One region of the Virgibacillus ainsalahensis genome, then DNA from elsewhere that is predicted to be linked to it. Evidence: riboswitches for the same ligand, from Rfam matches in the RefSeq annotation. Region 1 holds a riboswitch; each other region holds the start of a gene.
What was found. A riboswitch is a leader RNA that binds a small molecule or an ion and turns the genes downstream of it on or off. The one in region 1 is predicted to bind cobalamin.
Positions count from the first base shown of each region.

Region 2: another riboswitch for cobalamin. It lies ahead of ACZ427_RS18810 (ribonucleoside-diphosphate reductase subunit alpha); the one in region 1 lies ahead of ACZ427_RS15690 (acyl-CoA thioesterase).
Region 3: another riboswitch for cobalamin. It lies ahead of ACZ427_RS08370 (DUF4430 domain-containing protein); the one in region 1 lies ahead of ACZ427_RS15690 (acyl-CoA thioesterase).

Region 1 covers NZ_AP043943.1:3,179,798-3,183,768, forward strand. Annotated here, with positions in the region: gene hisC (histidinol-phosphate transaminase) at 1-968, opposite strand, end outside; gene ACZ427_RS15680 (DUF3219 family protein) at 1,118-1,414, opposite strand; gene ACZ427_RS15685 (hypothetical protein) at 1,566-1,814, shown strand; gene ACZ427_RS15690 (acyl-CoA thioesterase) at 1,897-2,373, opposite strand; cobalamin riboswitch at 2,519-2,706, opposite strand; gene ACZ427_RS15695 (GNAT family N-acetyltransferase) at 2,801-3,316, opposite strand; gene ACZ427_RS15700 (YaiI/YqxD family protein) at 3,611-3,971, shown strand, end outside.
Region 2 covers NZ_AP043943.1:3,790,251-3,794,221, forward strand. Annotated here, with positions in the region: gene gdhA (NADP-specific glutamate dehydrogenase) at 1-859, opposite strand, end outside; gene ACZ427_RS18805 (LysR family transcriptional regulator) at 1,011-1,916, shown strand; cobalamin riboswitch at 2,006-2,202, shown strand; gene ACZ427_RS18810 (ribonucleoside-diphosphate reductase subunit alpha) at 2,459-3,971, shown strand, end outside.
Region 3 covers NZ_AP043943.1:1,741,184-1,745,154, forward strand. Annotated here, with positions in the region: gene ACZ427_RS08355 (hypothetical protein) at 1-847, opposite strand, end outside; gene sigX (RNA polymerase sigma factor SigX) at 844-1,377, opposite strand; gene ACZ427_RS08365 (ECF transporter S component) at 1,474-1,989, opposite strand; gene ACZ427_RS08370 (DUF4430 domain-containing protein) at 1,997-2,419, opposite strand; cobalamin riboswitch at 2,695-2,876, opposite strand; gene ACZ427_RS08375 (ATP-binding protein) at 2,928-3,971, opposite strand, start outside.

The sequences.
Region 1 (3,971 bases):
TCACTCACCTTCTGGGCTTCAGGGCCAATTTTCAGAAGGATAAAATTAGCCATCGTTTCCGTGTAACTTAAACCAAGCTCTGAAAATGCCTGGTAAAGCTTTTCACGACCGGCAATATTCGCCTCCTTGGATTTTTCAACATGTTCATCGTCCGTAATAGCTGCCTTAGCCGCAACTTGAGCTAATGTATTCACATTAAATGGTTCTTTCACTTTCAGGATACTTTGAACGATATGTTCCGGTGCTGCGCCAAAGCCAACTCGCACACCTGCAAGCCCGTAAATTTTTGAAAAGGTCTGCAACACAACTACCGGATATCCTGCTTTTACATACTCAATGCCGTCTGTATAATCTTCCGCTGACGCATAATGACTGTATGCTCCATCGAACACGATTAATATATGCTTCGGCACAGCTTCAAGCAACCGTTCAAAATCGCTTTTTGACAAATATGTACCTGTCGGGTTATTTGGTGAGCAAATATAAATGAACTTTGTATGCTCCGTGACAGCAGAGAGAATATTATCCACATTAAACTGGAAACTCTCCCCCAGCTGAACAGGTACTACCTTTGCCCCCATTAAGTGTGCCCCAAAGTCATACTCACTAAAAGATGGGAAGGGTACAACGATTTCATCCTCTTCCTCGAGGAAAGCCTCCGACATTAAAGTAATTAATTCGTCTGCTCCATTTGTAACAATCAACTGTCCTGTTGACAAATTTAATTTTGCAGCGATTACGCTTTTCAAAGCACTTGTATCAGCATCCGGATAACGGTTAAGTTCTGCTAAATTATCGGTTATTGCTTGAACTCCTTTCGGGGAAGGACCTATGGGATTTTCATTTGATGCAAGCTTAACTACTTTATCCAGCTTCAAGTCTTCCTGTACTTCCCAAATTGGTTTACCCGGAGAGTATGGTTGTATTTTTTCCAATGCCAGACGCGGTTTAATTTGATTTGAAGTCATATTCATAACATCCCTTCTGTTCGTATTTAGCTGTTTGAAAATATGAAGTAGTGCCAGTTCTTAAACAGGGACCCTGGTTACACTAAACAGCAGATAATATTCCAGCTGATAAAATATCATTCCTAATAATCTACGCTTTACATTATAACCTATCCTGCCTTCTGAATTAACTCCAAATTGAAAATTCCAACATTGTTTTCCTCATATAAATTTGTAATTGAGGTAGAATAATTTTGAATGGTGGCAGAAAAATCCAGGTTTTCATCAGGAACCTTCACTGTAAAATCATTTTCATAGAGTAAAGCTGTAACAGCATGATAGTCACTGCTTGTCACTTCAAATTCAAAGCTGATCATAAGAAGCTGCCTACCATCTTTCACAACCGTTTGCTGATTAAAGTTTTTCGTATTAATTGTCCTATTATTAAGCATTACCTTCTGATTCATTACCTTCACCTCTCTATAGTGAATTTCATTTATATAATAAGATACTAGCAGTTTCAGACGTGTAACCCCAATATTTTGTTTAGGATAATGCTGCTTATATCATAAATGAAATAATGGTATCGAAACAGGGATTGACTATGAAGTTGCAACAATGCCTGCAGCAGGAATTCCGCGTACTCGAATCATTAAACAGACAGATGGACTCTTGAAAGCGCTTGTTGATTCGAAAACAAAAGAAATTTTAGGCTGTACCTTATTCTGTGCAGAGTCCAGTGAGATCATTAATACAGTCAGGTTGGCAATGGAAGCAAAGTTACCTTATACCTTTCTGCGGGATAGTATATTCACCCACCCATCCATGAGCGAATCATTGAATAATTTGTTTACGAAGATTGGCTGAGGAAAATGGTCAAGACCTCACGTTAAAAAGGGACTTGACCAATATTTCTATACTTATCAAACTGCTTTAGCTATACATGATATCAAGTTTTCTTCTTGCTATAAATAATGCGTTTCATTCGATGCTCCTTTCTGGATGGGGCTGTTGAATATAAAAGTTTTTCTTCCTCACTCTCCGGGGACACCTTAGGGACCGGAACCGGTACTCCTTTTTCATTCACCGCTACCATTGTAAGAAAAGATTCGGTAGTTAATTTCTGCTCATCTTTTATCAAATCATGCGCAGTTACTTTAACATATACTTCCATAGAACTTGTCCCCGTATATGTAACATAAGCTTCCAATGTTAATGAATCACCGACTTTCGCTGAAGACAGAAAATCCACAGAATCAATCGATGCCGTAACAACAGCACTATTTGCATGTTTCATTGCTGTTAACGCAGCGATTTCATCAATATATGCCAGTATTTTTCCGCCAAATATAGTATCCAAATGATTGGTGTCAGGTGGAAGTACCAATCGGGTTTGAACCGTTTTAGTATCCTTTATCGCTATCATGTTCACAAACAGTCTCCTCCTTAAAAAAACAAAAAACACCTCCTGAGCCGAAGATGTTAATAACTATTTTTTACAGATTCATACACTACAGCAAATTCATTTACCATATGTACGTAACGTAACACCCTCCTATCTCCCGTAGGATTAAATGCTCTTCCTTATGGCAGGTCTCCTGACTAAGATTCAACAACTCCTTACTCGCCTTCCCAATTTAAATAAACAGTGGCTACCCGAAGAAGTCTCCTCATTACAGTGGCGGGACCGTGTTGGATTTTAACCAACTTCCCTTTTCAACTTTGCCTAAGCAACGTCACCATAAAGCAAAAGTTATTCAGTTTTGTTTAGTATAACATATTTTTCCTCAAGCCCTTGAAAACCTGCGTTTATGCACATTAAAAATTAATTTGAACGAGTAAATAAAATTCACTTAATCAACACCAACGACACTACTCCTTCGCTCCAGCATAACAACATCACGCCATACCCCATTTAATCTACCAAGACGCCTCCGAACTCCCACTTCTCTAAAACCAGCATTTCTATGTAATTTTATACTTGTCACATTCTCCGGAAAAATCCCGGATTGCAGTGTCCAAAATCCGTTTGCTTCACTTGCTGTAATTAACTCGCTCAATAACCTTGTCCCTATTCCTTTACCAGCGCTTTTTGGGCTAAGATAGATGCTTAATTCTGCTACACCATAAAAAGCAGCTTTACCGTTCATTGGGAGCAATGCTGCCCAACCGATGACATTTCCCTCTTCCTTCACGACCAGTCTGCAAGTAGGTGCGTATTTTTCATTCCATTCCTCCCATGTGGGAGATTCTGTATCAAATGTGGCATTGCCTGTGTTGATACCTTCTAAATAAATTTCTCGAACCTGGTTCCAATCGGCTTTTGACATCTTCTCAATTACTATATTTTCCTTCATCCAATCACTCATCTTCCCCTAAATAATTAAAAGAAACACAATCAATTTCTTCATCATAACCGATAATGTTTTATTTGATAATAATTTTTACATAAATTATTACCAGTAAAGAAGTAATCCATCACAGCTTTCACTTCTTTGATATAAGTAAAAAAATCGAATACAATGAAATGAACGATTAAAATTTGGCTTTCACCAAGATTTTATTGCTAAAACAACCCAAACTTATGTAGTAAGAAGTTTTTATATATGCCAAAATAAGATGAGATAAAACTTGTGCTTATGGCGAATGTTGGAGGAAAATGTATGAAGATTTATGTGGATGCAGACGCATCTCCAGTTAAAAATATCGTTGTTTCAATCGGACAACAAGCAGATATCAGTGTTGTGCTCGTAAAAAGCTTCGCCCATTTCTCTCATGATAAGGAACCGAACGGAGTAGAAACGATTTACGTCGATACAGGGGCAGAAGCTGCCGATTACAAGATTATGCAACTTGCCAAAAAGGGCGACATAATTATCACACAAGATTATGGCCTGGCATCGCTGGGACTGGCAAAAGGCTGTACTGTTCTGCATCACAAAGGTTTTGCCTACACCAACCAAAATATTGAAGCACTTTTGCAATCCCGCTACGCCAGCGCCATGGCGAGAAAAAGCGGAAAAC
Region 2 (3,971 bases), 610 kb from region 1:
TCTCATCATAAATATAGCCGTTTGAGTCACTGCAGGCAACAACTTTGCCGCCTAGTTGTATTGCTTTTTCCATTGCATAAATGGAAACATTTCCGGAACCTGATACAACTAGTCTGGATCCGTCAATGGACATCCCTTTATCTTTTAACATTTCCTGTACAAAATAGATTGTTCCATACCCGGTAGCTTCTTTACGGGCCAAGCTGCCGCCATAATCCAGTCCTTTTCCGGTAATAACACCACCTTCAAAACTTCCGCGGATTTTTTTGTACTGTCCGAACATATAACCGATCTCTCTAGCACCTACGCCAATGTCTCCTGCTGGTATATCTGTATCCGGTCCAATATATCTGGCGAGTTCTGACATGAAGCTTCGGCAAAAGCGCATAATTTCATTATCTGATTTTCCTTTCGGATCAAAGTCAGCTCCGCCTTTACCGCCACCAATAGGCTGGCCTGTCAGGGAGTTTTTGATGATTTGCTCCAGTCCGAGGAATTTGACAATACTCAGGTTTACAGAGGGGTGAAAACGCAATCCGCCTTTATATGGCCCAATTGCACTATTAAACTGTACTCGATAACCACGGTTCACCTGTACATTTCCCTCGTCGTCGACCCACGGAACACGGAAAGTAATCACGCGTTCAGGTTCAACAAGTTGTTCAAGGATTCCTTTTTCCATATAAACCGGATATTTTTCAAAAATGGGGATAAGCGATTTGAAGATTAATGCGACCGCCTGATGGAATTCAGATTCATTAGGGTTTCGCATTACTACGGTATTATAAACTTTATCCATATATTCTTGGACGATTTTCTTTCTGCCAGTGTTACCTGTTTCTTTTGTAATACTTATCATAATGGATCTAGAACCTCCTAAATTATTTTATTTTAATGTGTCCGTAAATACAACATATGATATACTTTACATTAAAAAATTAATCGAAACAATATAAATAATAGATAAAACTGATGCCATTATGAGATAATAAAAGGAAGGGGGGAGTATATTGGAACTAAAACAGATCAAATATTTTATTGAAGTTGCGAAACGGGAACATGTGACAGAGGCTGCCCATGCCATGCATATCGCGCAATCTGCAGTGAGTAGGCAGATTTTTAATTTGGAAGCGGAACTTGGTGTTGATCTTTTTATACGAGAAGGGCGTACTGTGCGTCTAACAACAATTGGCAGAGTTTTTCTTGAACATATGGAACAAGCGATGTATGTTATTGATGACGCAGCACAGGTGATTGAAGAATATACAGATCCGGAGCGGGGAACTATTCATGTCGGTTTTCCCAGCAGTTTATCTGCATATATTCTCCCAACTGCCATTTCAGCATTTCGGGACCACTACCCAAATGTTAAATTTAAATTAAAACAAGGATCCTATCATAAATTAAAAGAAGCCGTAATTAATGGGGAAATTAATATGGCGCTATTGGGGCCTGTCCCCATGAATGAAAAAAAACTGCAGGGATCTATTTTATTCACAGAAAATATCTTCGCATTATTGCCGGTGAACCATTCTCTTGCAGAAGCTTCCTCCTTAAATTTGAATCAATTGCGCGAGGATTCATTTATATTGTTCCCTCAGGATTATGTGCTAAGGGATCTCATCATCAATGCCTGCACGCAGCTGGGGTTCAGCCCAAATGTCTCCTTTGAAGGGGAGGACATTGACGCAATTAAAGGTCTTGTTTCAGCAGGGCTCGGGGTTTCCCTGATTCCGGAAATTACCTTAATTGATAATTTGCCGCGTTCGACTGTTAAGATTCCGGTCACCGAACCAGATGTCACCAGAACGTTAGGTGTTATTATTCCTAAAGACCGTCAATTATTGCCGACAGAAAGAGTGTTTTATGAATTTTTGAAGGAATTCTTTATGCGTCTGGAAAAATTCCAGCATTAATTTGTGTTGGTTAAATGTTTGCTTTCCATAATTTAATATGATAATGTTTAATACAAGATATTGATAACTAATTAAAATTTAATACCATATGTTGTGTAATGAGTTAAGGTGACATATTGATGTCTGAAAAGGGAATCCAGTTATAAGCTGGAACTGCCCCCGCAACTGTACGTGTGGACGAAAAAGATATCCACTGTATCGCAAGCTGAAAAGCGATGATGATACGGGAAGGACTTTAGTAGGGAGAAGCATAAGTCAGGAGACCTGCCATAACTTGAAGTTTCATTTCTCCGGGGTGAGAGAAGGTGAGGCGGTGGAGATATTGACTTTTGTCGTCTGAAAACCGTTCATCCCAGGGGTGAACGGTTTTCTTAGCTTGGACGAAGGAGCGCGGAACTAGCAGCATGGAGCGCAGGAGTTTTTACGATGAACGCCGGTGTTCACGGAGTAAACGCTGGCCCTTGGAATCTAAAAAATAGAACTGCACTCAACCGGGAAAAACTGTTTTATACATACGAGGAGGTACCACTATGCTAACAAAAATGACAACGTTGGAAGAAAGCATTAGTCAAATGATTGATAAAGCATCAATCGGTTTATCCATCAACACAGAAAGTTATAAAGAAAAATCTTTAAGAATGTTAAATACCGCCAATTTTTCAGCAAAAACAGTAGATATGCTAATTAAAAATGCATTGGAAAATATTGATGAGGCTGAGCCGGATTGGACATACCTGGCTGCAAGAATCTATTTACAGCAACTGTACCGGGAAGCTTCAGAGAATCGTAACGATGAATCTACTAATCTATATGGAAACTTTTATCAGCTTATCGAAACATTGACAGAGCAGGGGATATATTCATCCGCTATCCTTTCAAAATATACAAAAGATGAAATCGACCATTTTGCAGAGCAGATCCAACCGCAAAATGATTCCCTGTTTAATTATTTGGGTATCTACAGCCTCGCCACACGTTATCTAGCAACAGATCATGAGAAAAATACGTTCGAATTGCCGCAGGAACGCTGGATGATTATATCCATGTATCTGATGCAGGATGAGGACCAGTCGCATCGATCAAAGTTTGTAACAGAGGCTTACTGGGCGCTTAGTAATTTGTATATGACAGTGGCAACCCCGACACTTAACAATGCTGGTAAAACACATGGCCAATTGTCCAGCTGCTTCATTGATACGGTGGATGACAGCCTGCAAGCAATTTATGACAGTAACACAGATATTGCCAAGCTTTCCAAGAATGGTGGCGGAATCGGCGTATATATGGGGAAAATCCGCAGCAGGGGAAGTACAATTAAAGGTTTTAAAGGCATGTCGAGCGGAGTCGTTCCATGGATTAAACAACTTAATAATACAGCTGTAAGTGTCGATCAGCTTGGAACAAGAAAAGGGGCTATTGCGATTTATCTCGATATTTGGCACAGAGATATTGAGTCCTTTCTCGACCTCAAATTAAATAATGGTGATGATCGCATGCGTGCACATGATATTTTTACCGGTGTAAGTTTGCCGGATCTTTTCATGGAAAAGGTGGAGAAACGTGAAGACTGGTACTTGTTCGACCCTCATGAAGTGCGTCAGACCATGGGGTATTCCCTTGAGGATTTTTATGACGAAGAAAAAGGAAATGGGTCGTTTCGGAGAAAATATGAGGAATGTGTCGAAACAGAAATTTTGTCGAAACGAAAAGTTCCAGCAATCGACATCATGAAACGAATCATGAAGTCACAGCTTGAAGCAGGCACACCGTTCATGTTTTACCGGGATGAAGTGAATCGACAGAATAGCAATCCGCATCATGGGATGATCTATTGTTCTAATTTGTGTACCGAAATTACGCAAAATCAATCACCGACGGAATTTATTGAGGAATTTGTTGAAAATGAGAATACAATTGTAAAAAAATATAAGGCCGGGGACTATGTTGTATGTAATTTGAGTTCGATTAATCTGGGGAAAGCTGTACCCGATAATGTTCTGGAGCGTTTGATAAAAATCCAGGTCCGCATGCTGGACAATGTTATCGATTTGAATA
Region 3 (3,971 bases), 1.4 Mb from region 1:
AAGACCGGGTTTCTTCGGACTTGCGATACAGTTTATAACTCTCCTCTTTCTCTTCCCTTATCGGCAGTTCCTGGACTACGCCAATTTTCCCCAAATTCACTCGCTGATTATCTTTCGTATCAAAAATCACTTTTTCAATACCATGTGGTGTAAACATTCTTGTTAGCATTTGTTCAAAAATATATGTTTTAGCTGACCCTTCACCCAGTGTATGATTTTTTGGGAGATCCATGACTACCAGATTCTCCGCTTTTCTCAATGTAAACGACACATCTTCAAATGGATAGTTGCTTACCCCCCACTCATTCTCTTCAATGCGGTCATCCAGATTATTATAATGTGTTGATATATCATCAGACTCCGATACGATTAGCGATAAAGGAATCACGTATTGCTGTTTTGAATCCGAAATAGCTCCATGAACAATTGTCATATTATCTCCAATTTCCTGTATGACATGAGTATCTGAGGAAGGATCCGCCAGCATCGTTTCCTGCTCGACATCATCATTGCTGGATTCCTGTCCAAATGAATCAGTTGTAGATTCTTGTTGATTTTCAGTGACCTCATTTTGATCGGAAACATCGAGTGCATAGTCTGCGGATTGTTCGTCATTATTTTGAAACATTGATGAATTCAATAATGACGGTACAATAAATACAATGATTACAAAAGTCATTATTATTCCTAAAGCAGGTATAAACCTTTTATTTTTATTCACTTTTACGTCTTTATCCTGATGTGAGGAGATCCGCTGGAATAAGTCGTCTTTATCTGTTTCGTCAATTATCACAGGAAATTGCTTGAGCTTATCTGCAATCTTTTGCTTTTCCTGTTCTTCCATCATGCTTCTCCCCCTTTCTCCTGATCTTCTGATATGAATTTCTTTAATGCATTTAACCCTCTATGTTGCGTGGTTTTCACCTTACTCACACTAAAGTTTAATATTTCAGCAGTTTCCTTGATTGAAAAGGATTGTATATAACGCAATATCAGTACACTTTTTTGATCGTTGGTGCATTGATCCAAATATTTATAAATCCTCTTCATTTCATCACTTTGTATCGCAATTTCTTCTGGCAATGGAGTATCATCCTGAATCAACTCCCCTTTTTCACCCCAGTCGAAGAATTCCAGTATTCGCTTCTTTTTTCTATTTTTGGAACGGAAATAATCATAGGTAACATGTCTTGCAATCGAAAATAACCATGTTTTCTCACTACTTTCTCCCTTAAATGTTTCAAATGATTTTAAAACTTTTATGTATACTTCCTGAACAAGGTCTTCTGTTAATTGCTTATCTTTTACCATATAAAAAATGAACTGAAACAAGTCCTTATGGTAATTATCATATATTCGATCGAAAACGGCCCTCATATAGTACCTCCGTTCATTCAATTAGTCGTTTGGCATCATTATAATGTTACAATGTAATATTACTATAATGGAAAAAAAGAAAAACACCAACTCGTATCAGTTGATGTTTTGCAGATCAAAACGTTTATCGGAGTATTTTTTTAAAAAATATGAAATAGCTGGATAAAGCAGCACGATGAAAATTGCGTTTCCTATTGCATGTGAGGTATCAAATGGCAGTCCTGCTAAATAGTATGGCAGGAATTTCCCGGTAACCTGGTAAGTTGTCAAGGAAACTATAAATCCATATAAATACCCACTAAATATTCCATATATTACAATAACCAATAATGGAATTCGTTTCCAAGTCTTTCCAATGCATCCACTTATCAATCCGATGATAGCCCACGAAATAACTTGCCAAATTGTCCAAATGCCCATACCTAATAATATATTGGATAAAAATGTTGTTAATAATGCCAACATTACTGCAGCTAATGGTCCTAGAAACAAACCACTGATGATGATAATCGCTGTAACCGGCTGAACATTTGGCAGAAATCCTAAAGCAAATCTGCCGACGACAGCCAATGCTGCAAGAAGTGCCAGCAGGGTTATTTTATATGTATTCAATATTACATCATTCCCATGCCTGCAAATCAAATGTAACTTCATCATCAGGTGATAACTCGAGCTCTTCCGCTCCTACCATAGCCGTCTCCCCATTCACAAAAAACATCCATGATTTTTCCTCGCCCTCTTCTGGGGCTATTCCATCTATAGAGGTAATAAATCCTCCATCATGTTCGATATCAAAGTTTTCTTCCATTACATCCATTAGAATGGCATCTTCTTCTATTGCTACTTCTTCTTCCGTTATTACTTCATCACCATCGTCCTTTGAGAGTGTAATGGTAACCGATTCTTCACTTTCCTGTGTTTCCGCTGGCTGTTCCTGACTAGCTTCAGTTGATTCTTCCTGTTGAGAATCATTCGCGCCACATCCTGCGAGGACTCCAATAACCAGCATGAGGATTCCCAGACGCAACATCCATTTGTTCATTTTATTCCATCTCCTTCGTTAATAGTTTGTAATTAAGGATACGTTTGCGATTAAAAATCTTCATTATTTTAGAAAAACTTGGTTTATCATCAAGACCTGATCACCAAACCCTAAGAAATTATATTCTTTACTCCATATAAATCATTTTTTTCTAAAATAAAAAAAGAAAAGCTAACTCGTCATCGAGTTAGCTTCCTGCAGACAATCGAAACATAAAAAGGTCGGTTTATGCATTTATGTATCCGGTTGTCTCAATCGCTCATACCCTCGAAGCATTGAAACAGAAGAATTTGGCAGGTCTACTGACTTATGATTCTTACCTACTCTAAGCCCTTCCCATATGACTATTCATACAGTGGTTTCGCTTATTTCGTTAATCATTTACAGTTGCGAGGACAGTTCCGGATTTTCACCGGATTCCCTTTTAAGCAATTACACCAACATTCCCTAGATGTATTCAATTCAATTACTATTTAAATCATATCATATATTGATCGTTTAGAACATATTAATTATTTTGAGGTAGTTTGAAAGTGAATGTAGTCCCTTCATTTTCTTTACTTTTAACTGTCAGCGTTCCGTGGTGTGCATCTATTATATTTTTTGCGATTGCTAGTCCCAAACCAGTTCCTTTTTTAGATTTATTTCTGGTTCTGGCCTTATCTGCTTTGTAAAAGCGTTCAAATACGAACGGTAAATCCGCTTCAGCAATTCCACTACCACTATCTTCAATATCAACATGGAATTCATGCTTACCAGATTCGATATGAACTTTAACAAAACCGTGTTCATCGGTATGACGGATAGCGTTATCAATTAAGTTTGTGAAAACCTGTTCAATTCGGTCAGGATCTATGGACACTTTTGGTTCAATTAAATTCTTGGTGAGTATTAATTCAATATGATTGTCTTCTGCCACACCCTTAAATTTTTTTAAAATACGATCTACATAAATATCTGCTTCAACTACTTCTACATTTAACTGGATATGCCCTGCTTCCATCCGGGCAAGATCGAGCAGTTCATTCACAAGCCTGCCCATGCGTAAGGATTCTTCATGAATAATTCCTGCGAGTTCATTTTTATCTTCTTTGCTTTCAGCTACATCATCTACAATCGCTTCACTATAGCCCTGCAACATAGAAATCGGTGTCCGTAATTCATGTGATACATTTGCAATGAAATCCTTACGCAATATATCTGACCGTCTTTCATCTGTCATATCCCGGATAACAGCAACTGCGCCCCGGACGTAAGATTGGTCATATAATGGAGTCATCAGCATTACCCAGTTTCTCCCCTGCAATTGAAATTCATTTAAAGATTCTGACTCGCCATCAATGACTTTCTGTAGAATTTCATGTAATTCACTGGGAAGCTTTTTATTATCCATATCATTATCTATATTATTTTCAAAAAACCAATCGTCGATAAATTTTTCCGCAGGTGGATTGGTTACAATCATATCCCCATTGCGATTCAAGGTAATCACACCATCAGCCATGGACCGCACAATACTGGACAGCTGTTCTTTTTCCTGCCTTAGTGCATT